2 regions of the Streptomyces sp. SL06 genome follow, and region 2 is predicted to be linked to the other one. Evidence: riboswitches for the same ligand, from Rfam matches in the RefSeq annotation. Region 2 holds a riboswitch; the other holds the start of a gene.
What was found. A riboswitch is a leader RNA that binds a small molecule or an ion and turns the genes downstream of it on or off. The one in region 2 is predicted to bind cyclic di-AMP.

Region 1: linked by a shared signal. The riboswitch ahead of AC4IHM_RS03865 (M23 family metallopeptidase) and the one ahead of AC4IHM_RS19840 (transglycosylase family protein) in region 2 are both predicted to bind cyclic di-AMP.

Annotation. Positions count from the first base shown of each region.
Region 1 is NZ_JBSYOT010000002.1:874,255-879,279, forward strand. It holds gene AC4IHM_RS03850 (MBL fold metallo-hydrolase) at 1-156, opposite strand, end outside; gene AC4IHM_RS03855 (carboxymuconolactone decarboxylase family protein) at 368-952, shown strand; gene AC4IHM_RS03860 (SGNH/GDSL hydrolase family protein) at 1,000-1,785, opposite strand; partial or broken gene AC4IHM_RS03865 (M23 family metallopeptidase) at 1,991-2,933, opposite strand; cyclic di-AMP (ydaO/yuaA leader) riboswitch at 2,936-3,098, opposite strand; gene AC4IHM_RS03870 (tyrosine-protein phosphatase) at 3,522-4,319, shown strand; gene AC4IHM_RS03875 (DUF6126 family protein) at 4,342-4,461, opposite strand; gene AC4IHM_RS03880 (helix-turn-helix domain-containing protein) at 4,458-5,025, opposite strand, start outside.
Region 2 is NZ_JBSYOT010000002.1:4,325,823-4,330,847, forward strand. It holds gene AC4IHM_RS19825 (nucleoside triphosphate pyrophosphohydrolase) at 1-374, shown strand, start outside; gene AC4IHM_RS19830 (cytochrome P450 family protein) at 460-1,767, shown strand; gene AC4IHM_RS19835 (transglycosylase family protein) at 1,910-2,866, shown strand; cyclic di-AMP (ydaO/yuaA leader) riboswitch at 3,050-3,216, shown strand; gene AC4IHM_RS19840 (transglycosylase family protein) at 3,220-3,981, shown strand; partial or broken gene eno (phosphopyruvate hydratase) at 4,249-5,025, shown strand, end outside.

The DNA of each region.
Region 1 (5,025 bases), 3.5 Mb from region 2:
GAAGTAGATCTTCGCGAACTCGCGGACGGATCCGGAGGGCCTGGTCCGGGCGGTCCCCCCGGGGTTCTGGAAGACACCGTCGCGGAAGTGCGGCGACCTGCGGATGCGCGCCATGCGCTCACCGCTCGGGTCCGCGCCGAAGGCCGCGGGCCTCATCGCGCGAAGCCCGGACCTCGGGGAAGGGGAACCGGCCACGGTACCTCCAGGTGGAATAGGCGAGGCTCCGACGGTGGTCGCCTCGGTCAACATCATCTCGAACGACCGATGTCACATCCGCGTTCCCTCGATCCGTCGTACCGAAAGAGGGCACTCCGACCGGAGCGCCCGCAACGAAACGGCACGACCGACGGACAGGAAGGTGGCCGCCATGGCCCGCGTATCCCTCACCCCGCCCCGGACGTTTTTCCTGCGTGCGATGGAGTGGTACTCCCGCCGCGTCTACGGCAAGGTCCTCGACCCCGGCAAGGCGCTCGCGCACAACCCGCGCGTGCTCCGGGGCTACCTGCGGTTCGAGCGTTCGGTGGCCGGGTGGAACCGGCTGGACTCCGAGCTGAAGGCGCTCGCCGTGATGGCCTCGGCGGCCTCGATCGGCTGCTCCTGGTGCATGGACTTCGGCTACTGGGAGAGCGCCGAGCGCGGCATGGACCCGCGCAGGCTCCGTGACGTGCCGGTGTGGCGGGAGAGCGACGTCTACACGCCGCTGGAGCGGGACGTCATGGAGTACGCCGAGGCGATGACGGCGACTCCGCCCACCGTGGGCGACGATCTCGCCGAACGGCTGCGTGCCCGGCTCGGCGAGCCCGCGTTCGTGGAGCTGACGGCCATGGTCGCCGTGGAGAACCTGCGCTCCCGCATGAACTCGGCGCTCGGCCTGACCAGCCAGGGCTTCAAGGACTCCTGCGACCTGCCCGCGGCGGGGCGCGCGGGCGCGGCCGGCGCCACGACGGACTGAGCCGCGCCCGCCACCGGTGTTCCGCACCCCGCGTCCCGCGGCGGCCGTCAGGCCACCGCCTCGATCCGGGTCCTGATGTCGTCCGGCGACAGCGTCCCCTTGGCGATCACATGGTCGCCCGAGGACTCGCCGCGCAGCCGGCGTCCGATCCACGGCACCAGGTACTCGCGTGCCCAGTGCACGTCGTCGCGCCGCACGTCCAGCGTGCCGCGGGGCGGCAGGGGCGGCCAGGGCTGGTCCGGGTCGGCCGGGACGCGCAGGCCGAGGGCCTGGCCGGCGCGCAGCGCCACGCGCGTGTGGCCCTCCGGCGACAGGTGCAGCCGGTCGGCGTCCCACGCCCTGCGGTCCTGGACGCTCCTGAGCGACCACAGGTCGAGCACCGGGCAGCCGTAGCGGTCGGCGATCGCGCGGACATGCCCGTTGTACGTGGCGATCTTGCCGCGCAGACGCTTGAGGACGGGCACTCCGCGGGTGTCGAACCCGGTCGTCACGAGGACCGTGCCGGCGGCGGAGTCCAGCGCGGCCACCGCCCGTTCGAACCGCTCGGCCACTTCGTCGGGGTCGGTGCCGGGGCGCAGGATGTCGTTGCCGCCGGCGGCGAAGGAGACCAGGTCCGGCGCGAGTTCGGCGACCCGCGGGATCTGTTCCGTCACGATCTGGTCGAGGAGCCTGCCGCGCACGGCGAGGTTCGTGTAGGTGAAATCGCCCTCGGGGCGCCGGTCCGCGAGCAGTACGGCGAACCGGTCGGCCCAGCCGACGTACGCCCCGTCGGGTCCGGGGTCGCCGACGCCTTCGGTGAAGCTGTCCCCCACCGCCACGTACGACCCGATCACTGCTCTGCTGCCACTCTTCGAATCGTCTGCCACATCGGCCCATGATTCACCCTGGAATGTGACCTACGCGACCGTAGGAAGGGATTGACGTGCGGTGATAAAGGCCACTCCTAAAGTGTTCGTCAATTCAGGAATAACGCCGAAGGCCGGACCCGGGGATCGGGGTCCGGCCTTCGGTGGTGCGCGGGCGGCGCCGCGATCTCCGTCAGACGGAGACGCCGTGCGAGCGCAGGTAGGCCAGCGGGTCCACGTCCGAGCCGTAGTTCGGCGTGGTGCGGATCTCGAAGTGCAGGTGCGGGCCGGTCACGTTGCCGGTGGCACCCGAGAGGCCGACCTGCTGGCCCACCGTCACCGTCTGGCCGGCCGAGACGGAGAGCGAGGAGAGGTGGGCGTACTGGGCGTAGTAGCCGTCGGCGAGCTGGATGACGACCTGGTTGCCGTACGCGCCGCCCCAGCCCGCGGAGACGACCGTGCCCGCGCCGACGGCCTTCAGCGAGGTGCCGGTCGGGACGACGAAGTCCGTGCCGGTGTGGTAGCCGCTGGACCACATGCTGCCGGACTGGTGGTAGGGGGTACCGACGCTGCCGCTGACCACGGGCTTGGTGTAGCCGCTGGTGGTGGCGGCGGACTGGGCGGTCGTGTTGGAGGACTCGGACGACTCGGACGCCTTGGACGACTTGGATGTCTCGGACGTTCTCGGAGGCGGGCTTCTCCTCCTCGGCCGGCTTCGCGGTCGCCGGCTTCTGCGACGTGGCGGCCCCGCCGTCGATCGAGAGCTTCAGGCCCGGGTGGATCAGCGAGGGGTCCGATCCGACGGCCTCGCGGTTGTCCGAGTAGAGCTTCTTCCAGCCGCCGTCGACATGCTGCTCGTTGGCTATCTTCGCAAGGTAGTCACCGCTGCGCACGGTGTACGTGCGTGCGGCGGACTTCTTCTCGGCGCTGTTCGCGGCGGCCTGCTTCGCCGTCGTCGGAGCCGTCGTCGAAATGGACCGCGCGGCCTGCTCGGAAACCGAGTGGGCGGGAGCGGCGTGGGCACCGGCGGCGCCCATCAGCGGAAGAGCGAGCGCGGCGCCACCGGTTCCGGCGACGGCGATGGTGCGGGTCAGGCGCATGGCCCTGGTACGGCGGTGCTTACCCTTCGCGGGCATGGTGAATTCCTCTCCGGCGCCTGCGAGGTGAGCTGTCGGGTGCGAGCTGGAGATGCCCGGCCGCGCCGAAACGCGGCTTTACCCCAAGCCGTTCCGGGAACCGGAACAGGCAGTTGTACCTGTGGGTCCCCCGCTCCTGCCGTATACGGGTGGTGGACGAGTAGATGCTCCGGTCGGCGGCAGGATTAGGCGTCCGTCCGGATCGGTGGTGAACGTAAGCGACCAGGACGCACAGGGACAAGCGAAAGGTTCCACGGGCGGCTGTTCCGGTTGATCCTTTATGGGAATCGCCGGTCACACTCCGTCGATTCGGGGAATGGCGTTTCATGTGAACAGCCTTGAAAACCGGCAGAATTACGTGAGCATGACGGGCAACGCACGGTCACGGATATGACGCTGCTCACGCGCTGCTTCCCCACCCCCTCTCATTCCAGGGCCAGTTATCACTAAAGCGCCAATTCGGGCAGAAGTCCGCTTACCCTCCCCAATGCCCTGTGGACAACCGGCTGCCGGGCACAGCCCATGCCGTATCGTCGGGTGGTGCCCGTCGGCGAACAGCGCTGGTGGGGCTGAGTGGGAGGAGTCCCCGTGACGCAGCAGGTCCCGTCGACCGAACCCGAGCTGGCCGGGGTGCGCAACTTCCGCGATGTGGGCGGACTGCCGACCGTGGACGGGCGGCGGGTGCGCGAAGGGGTGCTGTTCCGCAGCGGTCACCTGGCGCACGCCACGGGAGAGGACGCCGCGTTCCTGTCCTCGCTGGGCCTGCACACGATCTTCGACTTCCGCAACGCGGCCGACCAGAAGCTGGAGGGCCCGGACGTCGGGCTGCGGGGCGTGCGCAATGTGAACCTGCCGCTGAGCGACCCGGCCGACGGCGCGGAGTTCTGGAAGATGGTCCGCGACGGCGACCTCGACCAGCTGCGCGAGATCCTGGCGGGCAGCAAGGGTGCCGACCGGATGATCGGCTCCTACCGCACGATCATCAAGGAGCGTACGGCGGAGCACTCCCTGGTGCTGCACTCGCTCGCCGAGGACAGCGTCCCCGCGCTGATGCACTGCGCGGCCGGCAAGGACCGCGCGGGCCTGTCGATCGCCATCACCCTGCTTGCCCTGGGCGTCGAGCGCGATGCGGTCGTCGACGACTACCTGAAGTCGAACGCCACGCACCGCCGCTACAAGGTGCGCCGCAGCGGCTCCGCCGCCTCCGCCTACTCCCCCGAGGTCATGGAGCTGCTCAGTCCGCTGTTCGACGCGCGCGCCGAGTACCTGACGGCGGCCCTCGACACCGTCGAGGAGACCTGGGGCGGGGTGGACGCCTACCTGGAGCGGGGTCTGCGGCTCGCACCGCAGACCCGGGAGCGGCTGCGCGAGCGGCTGCTCGACTGAACCACCCGCTGGCGGGCGGCCGCTATTTGGCCCCGACCTCGAACAGCAGGTAGAGGAAGGCGCCGAAGACGTGCCCCAGGGCGATGTAGACGATGAGGCGCACCCACAGGGCGCGTGGGAACTTCTCCTGCATGGCGCTCATGGCATCTCTCCGGCGGTGAGGTGGTTCGGCGTGGTGGCGGGTCCCAGACACAGGGCCGCCGTCGGGCTCTGCAGCAGGGTGTGGACGAAGAGAAGCTGGACCCCGTCGGCGTCCTGGGCGGCGATCCGGTGCGGGGTCAGCGAGTCGAAGTGCGCGCTGTCACCCGGATCCAGCCGGTGCACGGTGTCCCCGAGCCGGAGCCGCAGCCGGCCCCGCAGCACGTGGAGCCACTCCTCACCGGGGTGCACCCGCACGATGTCGCCCTGGGAGCCGTGCGGTACGTGGACGCGCAGGGCCTGCATCCCGCGGCCGGCCCCGCCGGCCTGCCAGTACGTCCAGCCGCCCGCGACCGTCGGCTCCATGGCACCGGCACGCACCACGGCGTCCCCGCCCCCGGCCGTCTCGCCGAGCAGCTCCGAGACCGTCGTACCGTAGACCCGGGCGAGGGAGAGCAGCACCGGAAGCGAGGGCTGGCGCTGCCCGGTCTCCAGCCGGGAGAGGTGGGCGGGCGACAGCCCGACGGCACGGGCCGCCGCCTCCAGGGTGAGGGCGGCCCTGCGCCGC
Region 2 (5,025 bases):
ACGTGGCCGGCACCATCGTCGACAAGCTGATCCGCCGCCACCCGCACGTCTTCGGCGAGGAGACGGCGACCACCCCCGAGGAGGTGCGCGCGCACTGGCTGCGCACCAAGGCGGCCGAGAAGCGGCGCACCTCGGTCACCGAGGGCGTCCCCCTCGCCCAGCCCGGCCTCGCCCTCGCCGCCAAGCTCGCCTCCCGCGTCCGCACGGCGGGCCTTCCGGTCCCGCTGCCTTCCGGTGAGGGCGTCGGCTATGAACTCCTGGCCCTGGCGGTCCGGGCCGAGGCCGAGGGCACGGACCCGGAGGCGGCCCTGAGAGCGGCGGCCCGGACCTACCGGGACGCGATCAGGGAGACGGAGCAGCCCACCGGCCACTGAGCGGCCACTGAGCGGCCACTGAGAGGGGGCCGGAGCCCTCCGGGGGCCTCCCGGGCGCCCGCGGCCGCCCGGATACGGTCGGGGGGTGACCGACCACCCCACGCCCGACCGGCCCGCCCCCGAGCTGTTCACCCGGGAGTTCGCGAGCGACCCCTACCCCGCCTACGCCTGGCTGCGCGAGCACGCCCCCGTGCACCGGACGCGGCTGCCCAGCGGGGTGGAGGCCTGGCTGGTCACCCGGTACGCCGATGCCAGGCAGGCCCTCGCCGACCCGCGGCTGTCCAAGAACCCGGCGCACCACCACGAGCCCGCCCACGCCCGGGGCAAGACCGGCATTCCCGGGGAGCGGCAGGCCGAGTTGACGACCCACCTGCTGAACATCGACCCGCCGGACCACACGAGGCTGCGGCGGCTGGTCAGCAAGGCGTTCACACCCCGCCGGGTCGCCGAGTTCGCGCCCCGGGTGCGGGAACTCGCCGACGACCTCATCGACGGGTTCGCGGGCACCGGCTCCGCCGACCTGATCCACGAGTTCGCCTTCCCGCTGCCCATCTACGCCATCTGCGACCTGCTCGGCGTGCCCCGCGAGGACCAGGACGACTTCCGGGACTGGGCGGGCATGATGATCCGTCACGGCAAGGGCCCGCGGGGCGGAGTCGCGCGGTCGGTGAAGAAGATGCGCGCCTACCTCGCCGATCTCATCCACCGCAAGCGCGCGGCGCTGCCGCCCGAGCCGGGCCCCGGCGAGGACCTCATCTCCGGCCTGATCCGCGCCTCCGACCACGGTGAGCACCTCAGCGAGAACGAGGCCGCGGCGATGGCCTTCATCCTGCTGTTCGCGGGTTTCGAGACCACGGTCAACCTCATCGGCAACGGCACGTACGCCCTGCTCACCCAACCCGAGCAGCGGGCCCGCCTCCAGACCTCCCTCGCGGCCGGCGAGCGCGGCCTGCTGGAGACCGGGGTGGAGGAACTCCTGCGCTACGACGGACCGGTGGAGCTGGCCACCTGGCGCTTCGCCACCCGGCCGCTCACCATCGGCGGCGAGGCCATCGAGACCGGCGATCCCGTCCTCGTCGTCCTCGCCGCCGCCGACCGGGACCCGGAGCGGTTCACGGACCCCGACACCCTGGACCTCTCCCGCCGGGACACCCAGCACCTCGGGTACGGCCACGGCATCCACTACTGCCTCGGCGCCCCGCTCGCCCGGCTGGAGGGGCAGACCGCGCTGGCCACGCTCCTCACCCGGCTGCCGGATCTGCGCCTGGCCGGTGAACCGGCCGAACTGCGCCGCCGCGGCGGGCTCATCATGCGAGGTCTGCGAAGCTTGCCCGTCTCGTTCACACCGTCCGCGTCATCGTCCGGCAACGGTCCGTCGCCGACGGAAAAGTGACACACGCTCACCTCTGTGATCTTCACGTGATCTGTGCGGGATGAACTTGTGACAAGCGATCATCTGCCTATACCTTCACGGATCAGCGCGGTGTCGAGCGTCATCCACCGCGCGTCCCCGTCGTCTTGTGAAAGGTCGTCGCATGCTCTCCGGGAACGGTCGTCACCGCCGCCCCCGCCAGGCTCCCGCCCTGGTCGTCGCCGCCGGAGTGACCGGCTCCGCCATCGCGATCCCGCTCCTCGGCGCCACCGGCGCCCACGCGGCCGACGCGGCGACCTGGGACCGGGTCGCCGAGTGCGAGACCGGCGGAGCCTGGAGCGAGAACAGCGGCAACGGGTACTACGGCGGCCTCCAGCTGTCCCAGGACCTCTGGGAGCGCTACGGCGGACTCGACTACGCCCCGAGCGCCGACGAGGCCAGCCGCTCCCAGCAGATAAGAATCGCCGAGAAGATACACGCGGAGCGGGGCATCGCCGCCTGGCCGACCTGCGGCCTGGTCGCGGGTCTGGGCAGCGACCCGGCGGGCACGGGCGCGGCGGGTGACGACTCGTCGGCGGGAGCGGAGGGCTCGGGGGAGTCGGACGCCCCCGATGCGTCCGACTCGCCCGAGTCGTCGGGTTCGTCAGGTTCATCGGGCTCGTCGGGCTCGGCTTCCGAAGCGCCCTCTTCGTCCCCCTCGCCCTCTTCCTCGTCCGCTTCGTCCCCTTCTGATTCCTCGTCCGACGATGAGGATGAATCCACCAAGTCGGACACATCCCCTGAATCCGGCCTGTCCGCGAGCAGTGAACCCCGGGGCGCCGGCGGCTCGTCCAGCCCCGGCCGGCACCGCGGCGACAGCGCCGACGAGGGCTCGGCGGACGGACGTACGCCCGACTCGGGGCGGCACGCCTCGCGCGGCGAGAGTGACCCGCGGGAGGTCGCGGACGGCACCTACACCGTCCGCTCCGGCGACAGTCTCTGGGACATCGCCGACTCCCTCGGCCTCGACGGCGGATGGCGTGCGCTCTACACCGGCAACGAGAAGGTCGTCGGGGTCGACCCGGACCACATCCTGCCCGGTCAGACGCTCACGGTCCCGGGCGAATCAGACGAAAAGTAGAGGGAGTTCACGTCACGGTTCGGGATCGTATGTCCGTTTTGGATCTCGTGAGAGATAGGTCTCAGAAGCCGTGATCGTCTTTGAAAATCCGCGGAGGGCGTGGCTACGGTCAGGACCGCTCGCCATCGCGGGCTCCGGCTGCCGCAACGCCGAATCCTGCCAGCGGCCGTCCGGGAACAGTCGTCGCGTCAAGCGCCGCAGGCAGGAGCGGGGGACCCAAGGTAGGTGCCGCACCGGGCAGTTCGGCCGGTGCGGCTAGGGGTGAAGCCGAGTTCCGCGAGGAACCCGGCCGGGCAACTCAACCGGCCCGAACCCGACAGCTCACCTCGTAGGCGTCGGTGAGGGGATCAACCATGCTGTTTTCCGGCAAGGGCAAGCACCGCCGCCCGTCCAAGGCCACCCGCGTCATCGCCGTCGCCGGCGTCACCGGTGCCGCCGTCGCCGCCCCGCTGATGGCGGTCGGCAGCGCCTCCGCCGCCACCGGCTCCGAGTGGGACACCGTCGCCCAGTGCGAGTCCGGCGGCAACTGGTCCATAAACACCGGCAACGGTTACTACGGCGGCCTGCAGTTCTCCGCCTCCACCTGGGCCGCCTACGGCGGTACGCAGTACGCCTCCAGCGCCGACCGGGCGAGCAAGGCGCAGCAGATCGAGATCGCCGAGAAGGTCCTCGCGGGCCAGGGCAAGGGTGCCTGGCCGGTCTGCGGCACCGGCCTGTCGGGCGCCGCGTACACCGGCGGCGGCTCCACCAGCAGCCAGGGCGGCTCCTCGCAGAACTCCGGCAGCTCCTCCAGCGGTTCCAGCAGCTCCGGCGGCTCCAGCAGCTCCGAGAGCGCGCAGGGCCAGAGCAGCGGCTCCACCACCGAGCGCTCCACCGGGCAGAAGGCCTCCCGCTCCTCCGAGCGCCCGGCCGTCAAGAAGACCGTCACCACCCCGACCGGCAAGAAGGTCGAGAAGGGCGACGGCGAGTACAAGGTCGTCAAGGGCGACACCCTCAGCTCGATCGCCGAGGGCCACCACGTCAAGGGCGGCTGGGCGAAGCTGTTCAAGCTGAACGACGACATCGTCGACGACGCCGACCTGATCTACCCGGGCCAGCAGCTGCACCTCAAGTAGACCGCGGCGCCCCTGTCTCCCGCTCCGGTGCGTGTTCCCCCGTACGCACCGGGGCGGGATTTTCGCGCCTGTCCCGCCTCCGGGTCCGGCCCGGGTTGGGGGAGCGGATTTGTTTCGTTCGGAAACAATTTACTCTCGGTTCGGTCCGGCGGGCGGGCGATGGGCTGGCCGATCGCCCGGAGCCGGTTAGGCTCGTCCCGCAGAGCCGCTGCGGTCCTGCGGACCCGCGCGTCACACCGAAGCGTCACATTGAAGAAGGAGATGCTCGTGCCGTCCATCGACGTCGTCGTAGCCCGGGAAATCCTGGACTCCCGAGGCAACCCCACGGTCGAGGTCGAGGTCGGCCTCGACGACGGCAGCACGGGTCGTGCCGCCGTTCCCTCCGGCGCCTCCACGGGCGCCTTCGAGGCCATCGAGCTGCGGGACGGCGACCCCAACCGCTACCAGGGCAAGGGCGTCGAGAAGGCCGTCCTCGCCGTCATCGAGCAGATCGGCCCGGAGCTGGTCGGCTACGACGCCACCGAGCAGCGCCTGATCGACCAGGCCATGTTCGACCTGGACGCCACCGACAACAAGGGCTCGCTCGGCGCCAACGCCATCCTCGGCGTCTCCCTCGCCGTCGCCCACGCCGCCTCCGAGGCCAGCGACCTGCCGCTCTTCCGCTACCTGGGCGGCCCCAACGCGCACCTGCTGCCGGTGCCGATGATGAACATCCTGAACGGCGGCTCGCACGCCGACTCCAATGTGGACATCCAGGAGTTCATGATCGCTCCGATCGGCGCCGAGTCCTTCTCCGAGGCGCTGCGCTGGGGCGCCGAGGTCTACCACACGCTGAAGAAGGTCCTGAAGTCCAAGGGCCTGGCCACCGGCCTCGGCGACGAGGGCGGCTTCGCCCCGAACCTGGAGTCCAACCGCGCCGCGCTCGACCTCATCCTCGAGGCGATCAAGGAGGCCGGCTACATCCCCGGCGAGCAGATCGCCCTGGCGCTCGAACGTCGCCGCCTCCGAGTTCTACAAGGAGGGCAAGTACCTCTTCGAGGGCAA